DNA from 3 places in the Pseudomonas sp. NPDC089554 genome. Region 2 is predicted to be linked to each of the others. Evidence: riboswitches for the same ligand, from Rfam matches in the RefSeq annotation. Region 2 holds a riboswitch; each other region holds the start of a gene.
The links. A riboswitch is a leader RNA that binds a small molecule or an ion and turns the genes downstream of it on or off. The one in region 2 is predicted to bind cobalamin.

Region 1: it holds a riboswitch for cobalamin, as region 2 does, so the genes downstream of both, ACQKPE_RS02490 (CbtB domain-containing protein) here and ACQKPE_RS08580 (ABC transporter ATP-binding protein) in region 2, are expected to answer to the same signal.
Region 3: it holds a riboswitch for cobalamin, as region 2 does, so the genes downstream of both, ACQKPE_RS06455 (TonB-dependent receptor) here and ACQKPE_RS08580 (ABC transporter ATP-binding protein) in region 2, are expected to answer to the same signal.

The regions. Positions count from the first base shown of each region.
Region 1 is NZ_JBNNVR010000004.1:39,952-43,213, reverse strand. It holds gene cobW (cobalamin biosynthesis protein CobW) at 1-560, opposite strand, end outside; cobalamin riboswitch at 662-859, opposite strand; gene ACQKPE_RS02495 (hypothetical protein) at 889-1,113, shown strand; cobalamin riboswitch at 1,391-1,615, shown strand; gene ACQKPE_RS02490 (CbtB domain-containing protein) at 1,708-1,893, shown strand; gene ACQKPE_RS02485 (CbtA family protein) at 1,905-2,603, shown strand; gene ACQKPE_RS02480 (cobalamin biosynthesis protein) at 2,621-3,013, shown strand; gene cobM (precorrin-4 C(11)-methyltransferase) at 3,047-3,262, shown strand, end outside.
Region 2 is NZ_JBNNVR010000019.1:36,381-39,642, forward strand. It holds gene ACQKPE_RS08570 (LysR substrate-binding domain-containing protein) at 1-485, opposite strand, end outside; gene ACQKPE_RS08575 (NmrA family NAD(P)-binding protein) at 600-1,457, shown strand; cobalamin riboswitch at 1,505-1,710, shown strand; gene ACQKPE_RS08580 (ABC transporter ATP-binding protein) at 1,821-2,597, shown strand; gene ACQKPE_RS08585 (ABC transporter substrate-binding protein) at 2,594-3,262, shown strand, end outside.
Region 3 is NZ_JBNNVR010000013.1:41,991-45,252, reverse strand. It holds gene lpxO (lipid A hydroxylase LpxO) at 1-274, shown strand, start outside; gene ACQKPE_RS06465 (carboxymuconolactone decarboxylase family protein) at 323-667, shown strand; gene ACQKPE_RS06460 (N-acetyltransferase family protein) at 743-1,312, shown strand; cobalamin riboswitch at 1,382-1,583, shown strand; gene ACQKPE_RS06455 (TonB-dependent receptor) at 1,854-3,262, shown strand, end outside.

The DNA of each region.
Region 1 (3,262 bases), on a different contig from region 2:
TTCAATACGACCAGGTCGGCGCTGGCCAGCTGGTCGGCGAACAGTTCGTGCAGGGGGGATTCGTGGTCGAGGTTGGGGTCGAGCTTGCGCTGGGCGTCGACCTGGTCGGGGTAAGCGGCGAAGGTGCCGGCGGCGACCGCGGGGCTGTCGACCACGGTAATGACGGCATCGACAGTGCAGGCGTTGCGGATTTCCGGCCACTGGAAAGCTTGCACCAGGGGTTTGGGCAGGGCCAGGCCGCTGGTTTCGATGAGGATGTGGTCGAGGTCGCCACGGCGTGCGACCAGTTCGCGCATGACCGGGAAGAACTCTTCCTGCACGGTGCAGCACAGGCAGCCATTGGCCAGTTCATAGACGCGGCCGTTGGCTTCTTCTTCGGTACAACCGATGCTGCATTGCTTGAGGATTTCGCCGTCGATACCCAGCTCGCCGAATTCGTTGACGATCACCGCGATGCGACGGCCTTGGGCGTTGTCGAGCATGTGACGCAGCAGGGTGGTCTTACCTGAGCCGAGGAAGCCGGTAACGATGGTGACGGGGAGTTTGGCCAGTGTTTTCATGTCGCGATGCCCTTGGCAGCAGTGGCGCGGGCATGCAGGACGATAGCCACGGACGCTGCTGGCCGGGCACGTTCGTCACCGGATCACCCCGCCCGGTTGAAAGTCGAAAACGTTACGAGGCAGGTCTCCTGGCTTGCACCCTACCGGCCTGTGGCCAGTCGGACGACGCCTTCCCGCGTGATACGCAGTGGCTATGTCGGCCCTTTGGATGCTTACAGTTGCGGGGGCAGCCGCGGCTTGTACCGCGTTCCCGTCTTAGCTCCGGCTGGCGCCGGAGAACCTCGAACTGGCAAGGCTACGCAGTGGTTGGCGGGTGGTCAACCGTGGGATGGCGAGTGGCTTTATTTATGCACCACACGCCCCAGCCCGCCCCTGCCCGGCTTTAGCTTTAGCTTTGGCTTTGGCTTTGGCTTTGGCTTTTGATCTTGATCTTGATCTTGATCTTGATCTTGATCTTGATCTTGATCTTGATCTTGATCTTGATCTTCGCGACTTCCAGAAGGCCGAGCGGAGGCGTCTGGAGGGCCCTGGCGCGCAGCGCCCTTCGGCGTAGCCGAAGTCGCGAGATGTAGACTTGCGAAGCAAGTCGTAGGCCGCGAAGGCCCGTAAGACGCCGGAGCGAGGGAACCCGGAGCACAGCGTAGGGCCGTATGGGGGAGCAAGCGGTTTTTGCTTACTTTTTTCCAAGAAAAAAAGTAAGTCGCCGTAAGGGCGAAAAGGTGAATGAGCGCCACCAAAGCAAATGGATATTCACCCAACGCCCGCGCCCCAATCCCAATCCCAATCCCAATCCATTGATTAGAATTGACTGAAATATTTCCTCATGATTTGCTAGCACATTGCGTTCGGGTGCCCCCAATCAGGGGGTGAAACGGGAAACCGGTGCGTCGCAGGCCCCACCCAGGGCCCGACAACTCCGGTGCTGCCCCCGCAACGGTAAGCGAGTGAAGCGTCTGAACCACTGTGCCCCCGCCAAGGCATGGGAAGGTGACGCCATCAGGGACCCCACCCCCACCTCGCAAGCCCGGAGACCGGCCCAACGCTCAATGATCACCCCGCGGAGGGCGGGCGCTGTCGCATTCCCCTGGGCCAACCACGCCCGGGCGCGCCGCGCTTGTCCGCTGCTAAAAAAGCAGAGGAAAGCGTCATGCCCATCACCAGCGCCAAACACAGCATCGCCACCCCCGTCAGCCTCAGCCAGCGCCTCGTAGTGGCCATCGGCGCCAGCCTGCTGGGCCTGTGCCTGGTCTACTTCGCCGGTTTCTCGCATATCGAGGCCGTGCACAACGCCGCCCACGACACCCGCCACAGCGCCGCCTTCCCCTGCCACTGAGTAGCCCGCCCATGATCTCGCGAATCGCCCGCACCGCCGGCTTCAGCGGCCTGCTCGCCGCCCTGTTGCTGACCCTGCTGCAAAGCTTCTGGGTCGCCCCGCTGATTCTTCAGGCAGAAACCTACGAAAGCGCAGGCCCCGCTACCGAACAGCATGACCATGCGGGCGAAGCAACGGCCGCCCACACCCACGAGCACAGCGAAGAGGCTTGGTCGCCGGAAGACGGCTGGCAGCGCATCCTCTCCACCACCGGCGGCAACCTGGTCGTCGCCGTAGGCTTCGCCCTGATCCTCGCCGCCCTGTACAGCCTGCGCGAGCCCGGCCGGGTCAGCACCGGCGCACTCTGGGGCCTGGCCGGTTTCGCAGTATTCTGCCTGGCGCCGACCCTCGGGTTGCCACCGGAGCTGCCCGGTACCGCCGCCGCCGACCTGGGCCAACGCCAGACCTGGTGGGTCGGCACCGCCGCCGCCACCGCCGCCGGCCTGGCCCTGCTGGTGTTCGCCAGGCACTGGCTGTTCAAGGTCGCCGGCGTCGTGCTGCTGGTGGTCCCGCACCTGATCGGCGCACCACAGCCAGAAGTGCATGAAAGCCTCGCGCCCGAGGCGCTCGAGTCACAGTTCGTGATCGCCTCGTGGCTGACCAACGCAGCCTTCTGGGTTGCCCTGGGCCTGCTCAGCGCCTGGCTGTATCGTCGCGCAAGCCACGCCTGATGAGCCAACACGCCAGAGTGCCGGCGCTGTATGCCGGCTTTGGTTGTCGCAGCGGCTGTCCGGTCGAAGCACTGGACAACCTGCTACGCCAAACCCTCGCGGCGCACCAACTGCCCCTTTCGGCCCTGCGCGGCATCGCCAGCATCGACAGCAAGGCGCACGAACCTGGCCTGCTGCAACTGGCCGAACGGCTTGCCCTACCGCTGGTGGTATTCACTGCCGAACACCTGCTGCCGCTGGCTCCCCAGCTCAGTCACCGCTCCAGCACAGCCTTCGAGCACACCGGTTGCTGGGGGGTTGCCGAGAGCTCGGCCCTGGCGTTGGCGCAATCCGAGCACCCGCAGGCCCGTCTAAGGGTCGACCGCCAAGTACTCGGACCCGCTACCCTGGCTATCGCCAGTCGCGAATAATCGCCCTATCCTCCCGCTTTTCAAGGATTTGCCATGACGGTCTATTTCATCGGCGCCGGGCCCGGCGACCCCGAGCTTATTACGGTCAAGGGCCAGCGCCTGATCCGCCAGTGCCCGGTCATCATCTATGCAGGCTCCCTGGTGCCACCTGCCGTGCTGCAGGGGCACAGCGCCGAAACCGTGATCAACAGTGCCGAGCTGCACCTTGAGCAAATCATCGAAGCGATGCGCCTGGCTCATGCCAACGGC
Region 2 (3,262 bases):
AGCTTGCGCGCCACTAGGCTGGAGGCCCGCGGTTCGCCGAAGCGCACGGCTAGGTCGAAACCGTCCGCGACCATGTCGCCAAGACGATCGCGGGTGATCAGCTCGAGTTCCAGCTGCGGGTGCGCATCGAGAAACCCTCCGAGCGCGGGCCCTAGCATCAGGCGAGCGAAGAACGGGTCGACATTGACCCGCAGGCGCCCACGCACAACCTGCGCCCCTGCGGTCACCGAGGTAGCCGCCTCATCCAGCGCTGCCAGCAACGGCACTACCTGTTCGTACAGGCGTCGGCCTTCATCAGTCAGCGTGACCGAACGCGTGGTGCGGTCGAACAGACGAATACCCAGTCGCTTTTCCAACCGTGCCAGTGCGCGGCTGATCCCTGGTTGCGACATGTCCATGACATCGCCGGCAGCCGCAAAGCTGCCGCTGTCGGCAATGGCCACGAATACGCTCATGCCGTTGAGGCTGCGTTCATCAAAGCCCATATTTATGCCGTTATGTCATTTATTAAATGACAGTGATGTTATCGATTAATCAATTGCTGCACCACACACTGGCTCTCATCGCGGCACTGCGCCGCGCTCAATCGGAGCCCCTCTATGTACGTCATCACTGGTATCACCGGCCAAGTCGCCAGCACCGTCGCTCGCAACCTGCTCGCCGCAGGCAAGGAGGTGCGCGCCGTGGTGCGCGATGCTGCCAAGGGCGAGTCCTGGCTGGCGGAAGGCTGCCGCGTAGCGATTGCCGACATGCATGACCGCCCCGCTCTGATCCAGGCATTTTCCGGTGCCGAGGGTGTTTTCGTGCTGTTGCCACCGAACTTCGACCCTAGCCCCGACTACCCTGAAACCCGTGCCATCATTGCCAACCTGCACGCAGCATTGCGTACCTGCGCTCCCCGCAAGGTTGTGTGCCTGTCGACCATCGGCGCCCAGGCCGACCAGCCCAACCTGCTGTCGCAACTCGGCGAGATGGAACGCCAGCTGGGGCAGTTGCCGATACCGGTGACATTCCTGCGCGCTGGCTGGTTCATGGAAAACAGCCTGTGGGATATCGCCCCGGCCCGTGACGAAGGCGTACTGCACAGCTTCCTGCAACCGCTGGACAAACCGGTGTCAATGGTCGCCACGGCCGATATCGGCCGCACGGCAGCGGCATTGTTGCAAGAAGACTGGCACGGCGTGCGCGTGATCGAACTGGAAGGCCCGCAGCGCATCACCCCGCTGGAGCTGGCCAGTACCCTAGGCCGCCTGCTGGGTCGCGAGGTGAAGGCCCAAGCCGTGCCGCGTCAGGCCTGGGAACAGTTGTTTCGCGACCAGGGCATGCATAACCCGCTACCGCGCATGCAAATGCTCGACGGCTTCAACCAGGGTTGGATCGACTTCGCAGGTACACCGCGCCGGGGCAGCACTGCACTAGAGACGGTACTGGCCGGGTTGGTCGAACGTAAGGTTTGAATGCGTCGAGGGCCACTCCGGTTGACGCTTTCCCCCATAAATGCTCAGATGCGCCCCTTGTTCCAGGTGTCCCCTGCCGCCGTGCAGGGGATTAAACGGGAAGCCGGTGCCTCGCCTTGCGAGTAGTCCGGCGCTGCCCCCGCAACGGTAAGCGAGCGATGCATTCGATACACCACTGTGCCAGCCGGCATGGGAAGGTGAATGCCTCATGCCCCTCGCAAGCCCGGAGACCGGCCTGGTACAGCAATTGGCAACTCCCGCGGTGGGCGGGCGCGGGCCGGTGTTCGCGGCATACCCTTGCCATCGAGCCCTCCAGCGCGTCCTCCGTTCGGGTCGAACTCACCTTGCAACGGTCGCAACGCCATGTCCTCCCTTACTTTGCGCATCGAAGACCTGCACTGGGCACCCGGCCCGGGCCAGGCAACGCTGCTCGAAGGCATCGACCTTGCCGTCGGCGCTGGCGAATTCGTCGGCCTGATCGGCCCCAACGGCAGTGGCAAGACCAGCCTGCTGCGCTGCGCCTACCGCTTCAACCGCCCGCACCAGGGGCGCGTGGCACTCGCTGGCGAAGATATCTGGCAGCGCCCACCGCGCTGGGCTGCCCAGCGCATTGCAGTGATGCTGCAAGAGTTTCCCGAAGACTTCGGCCTGAGCGTGCGCGATGTCGTGGCCATGGGCCGCACGCCACACCTGGGGTGGCTGGAAGGCGACCGCGAGCCAGGCCTGGTCGATAGCACCCTGGCCCGACTGCAACTGGACACCCTGGCCGACCAGGCTTTCACACGTCTGTCTGGCGGCGAGAAGCAACGGGTGCTGCTGGCCCGGGCGCTGGTGCAGCAACCCCAGCTGCTGATTCTCGACGAGCCGACCAACCACCTCGACCCACGTTTCCAGCTCGCGCTGCTGCAACAACTGCGCGGCACCGGCCTGAGCCTGCTGGCCAGCTTCCACGACCTGAACCTGGCGGCGGCCTTCTGCGACCGCCTGTACGTCATCGACGCCGGGCGCATCGTCGCCCACGGCACGCCGCACCAGGTGCTGACCGAACACTGCCTGGCCGAGGTGTTCGGCGTGCAGGCGCTGGTCGACCGCCACCCGCTGGCCTCCCACCCACGCATTACCTGGATCACCCCCGCATGAAAGCCCTGCTCCCCTGCCTGGCCCTGATGGCCGCCCTGCCCCTCGCCGCTCAGGCCAGCAACTACCCGCTGACCGTGCGCAGTTGCGAACGCGACGTCACCTTCACCCAGGCGCCGACCCGCGCGGTCAGCCACGACATCAACCTCACTGGCATGCTCCTGGCCCTGGGCCTGCGCGAGCACATGGTCGGCTACAGCGGTATCAGCGGCTGGAAGACCCTAGACCCGGCGCTGCGCAAGGCCTTGGAGGGCCTGCCGGAAATCGCCCCGCGTTATGCCTCGGTGGAGAACCTGCTGGAGGTGAACGCCGACCTGCTGTTCGCCGGCTGGAACTACGGCATGCGTATTGGCGGGCCGGTCACGCCGCAGACCCTGGCGCCGTTCGACATCCCGGTGTACGAACTGAGCGAATCCTGTTCGTGGATCATGCCGCAACGTTCGGCAAGCCTCGAGGATCTGTACCGTGACCTGGACAACCTCGGGCGCATCTTCGACGTGCGCGAACGCGCGCAGGCGCTGGTCGCCCAACTACGCCAGCGGGTCGAGCAGGTGAGTAAGGCGCTGGCCAAGACCGCCGAGCGGCCACGAGTGTTCCTCTACGACAGCGGTGAAGACCGCCCCACCACCTCCGGGCGCCTGGGCATGCCGCAGGCGCTGATCGCCACG
Region 3 (3,262 bases), on a different contig from region 2:
GCACAACCGCATCATCCTGTTCTGCGACATCGAACGCCCGCTCAAGTACCGTTGGGCCACCGCCTTCAACCGCTGGTTCAGCCGCAACGTGATGGCCGCCGCTGCAGCGCCGAACGACGCCAACGACAAAACCGGCGGCATCAACCGCCTGTTCACCCGCATCTACAAGATCCGCGAACGCGGCAAGGCGATGAAGAAACGCAACCGCACCCGCTACTACCTGGAAAAGTGGGCCGTGGTGGCTGGCTTGGTGCTGGTGTTCATCTATATCTGAATCTTCGTGTAGCCTGGGCGCTCCTACCAACCTGACCAGGTGAAGACAATGAGCATGATGGACTGGGACGCCTACCGTAAGCAGCTGATGGCCGGTATCGGCGACCTCAAGCACCTCTCCCCCGACACCGTCGCTGGCTATGCAACCGCCAGCGGCGCCGGCGCCAAGACCAACCACCTCGACGCCAAGACCCGCGAACTTATCTCCCTGGCAGTGGCTGTTACCACCCGCTGCGACGGCTGCATCGCGGTGCATTCCAAACAAGCCGTCAAGCATGGCGCCACCCGCGAGGAAATCGCCGAGGCGCTGGGCGTGGCGATTGCCGTGAACGCCGGTGCCGCGCTGGTCTATTCGGCACGAGTGCTGGATGCCGTGGGCAAGCCCGACGCGTGAATGCCCTGGCGCCGCCAGCCTTGCACGGTGGCGGCGCAACACCCAGACTGGCGCCCTCCCCGCACAGGTACCCGCATGATTCACATTCGCCCCATGGCCATGGACGACTTCGAGCGCTTCTGGCCAACCTTCCAGGCCATTGCCCAGGCCCGTGAAACCTACGCCTACGACCCCGACCTGAACCTCGAGCAGGCGCGCCAGCTGTGGCTGGAGCTGCCGTTGCACACGCTGGTGGCCGAGCAAGATGGCGAGCTGCTCGGCAGCTACTACCTCAAGGCCAATGCCGCTGGCCCCGGCGCCCATGTCGGCAACTGCGGCTACATGGTCTGCGAGGCGGCGCGCGGGCGCGGCGTGGCGCGGCTGATGTGCGAGCACTCGCAGAAGCTGGCGCGCCAGGAAGGCTTCCTGGCCTTGCAGTTCAACTCGGTGGTGGCCAGCAACGAAGCGGCGGTGGCGCTGTGGAGCAAGCTCGGCTTCGAGACGGTCGGGCGCCTGCCCAAGGCGTATCGCCATGCCCGCCTGGGGTTGGTGGACTGCCTGGTGATGTACAAGTGGCTGGCCGATGAGCCGGTGGTTGAAAAACCGCCACTGCTGATCGGGCGCAAGAATATCGAGGCGCGGGTATCGCGCCGACGTGGGCGATAAGCCATCACTCGCCCCATCTGCATTCCTTTTACCTATTCAAACGATTGACTACCCACCTGTTCGATGGTCATATGCGCGCCAGTTTCAGGTGTCCTGCGCCGCCGTGCGCAGGGTGAAACGGGAAGCCGGTGCGTCTTCATGACCAGTCCGGCGCTGCCCCCGCAACGGTAAGCGAGCGAACCCTTCGACACACCACTGTGCGCAAGCATGGGAAGGTGAAGGCTTCATGACCCTCGTAAGCCCGGAGACCGGCCTGAAGCTTCGGCTTTGTACGAAAAGTGCCTGCGCAGCGATCCTGCTGCGTTGAAAACAGGCTCGGAATGCTCATTGACAACCAGTCAAGTCGAGCGCGACTCCGACCGTTCCTCGCCTGTTTTCGCCTTGCAGGATCGCTGCTCGGCGACTTTTCGCACAAACCCAAGTTGGCAAACCCGCGGTGGGCGGGCGCAGGCCGGTGTTCGCGTGCGCGCCTGCGTGCGTGGTTGCTCGTCTTTGCGTTGTTTCCACCGGGATCCATTCCGTCCTGCAACAGTGGAACGACATGTCCCGTACCTACAAGCTTCATACCCTGGCGGCGTGCCTCGCCGTCTCGCTCCCGGCCCTGGCCGAAGAGCCTGGCAAGGGCGTCCTGGCCCTGCCCTCGACCGCCATCACCGATACCCTCGACGAGCAGAAGGTCGACCTGGCCACCCCGACCAAGGCCGGCTCGCGCCTGAACCTCAGCGCCCTGGAAACCCCGGCCAGCACCAGCAGCATCACCGCCGAGCAAATCCAGCAGCGCAACAACGTCACCGTACAGGACGCCGTGACCCGCTCCCCCGGCATTACCTCCATCGGCACCCCCGGCAACGGCAACACCGCCCTCTCCGCCCGCGGCTTCACCGGCCACACCTCGGTGATGACCCTGTTCGACGGCGCGCGCCTGTACACCGGTGCCGGCACCCAGACCTTCCCGGTCGACCCGTGGATGGTCGAGCGTATCGACGTGATCCGCGGCCCGGCCTCGGTGCTCTACGGCGAAGGCGCCACGGGTGCGGTGATCAACGTGATCCCGAAAAAGCCCTTTGCCGGTGAGATCCGCAACCACCTGCGCCTGGGCTACGGCTCCTGGGACCGCCAGCAACTGGGCCTGGACAGTGGCGGCAGCCTGAGCGAGCGTCTGAGCTACCGCGTCACCCTCAACAAGCAGGAAGCCAACGGCTGGGTCGACCGCACCGACTCACGCAGCCTGGCCCTGAGCGCCGCGCTGCGCTTCGACGCCACCGACGACCTGAGCTTCACCTTCGCCCATGAACGCGGTGACCTGGAGCCGGCCAACTACTTCGGCACGCCACTGATCAACGGCCATTACCGCGACAGCCTGCGCAAGAAGAACTACAACATCCAGAACGACGTGCAGCGCTACCACGACGAATGGACCCGCTTCAACACCGACTGGACCCTGAGCGACAGCGTCAGCGCCAGCAACCAGCTGTACTACATCAAGAGCCGTCGCCACTGGCGCAACGCCGAAGACTACAGCTGGGACCCAAGCCGCGAGCAACTGGCCCGGGAAAGCTTCCTGGAGATCAAGCACAACCAGGAGCAGATCGGCGACCGCCAGAGCTTCACCTTCGACCACGCGCTGTTCGGCATGGCCAGCAGAACCGTGGTGGGTGCCGAATACAACAAGATCCGCTTCAACGTCGACAACAACTCGCCCTACATCGATGTCGGCGGCGACTACATCGACCCGTGGAGCCCGGCCCCAGGTTGGTTCCAGAGCCAGTCGGTGCTGCGCCCGCAAACCCTCTCCACCACCCACACCTTCGCCCTGTTCGCCGAGAACCGCACGCAACTGACCGAGCGCCTGTCGCTGGTCACCGGCGTGCGCCGCGACCAGAACCACATCGACCGCGACAACCTGGTCAACGGCACCCGCGTCGACCGCAGCCTGCAAGGCGGCAACTG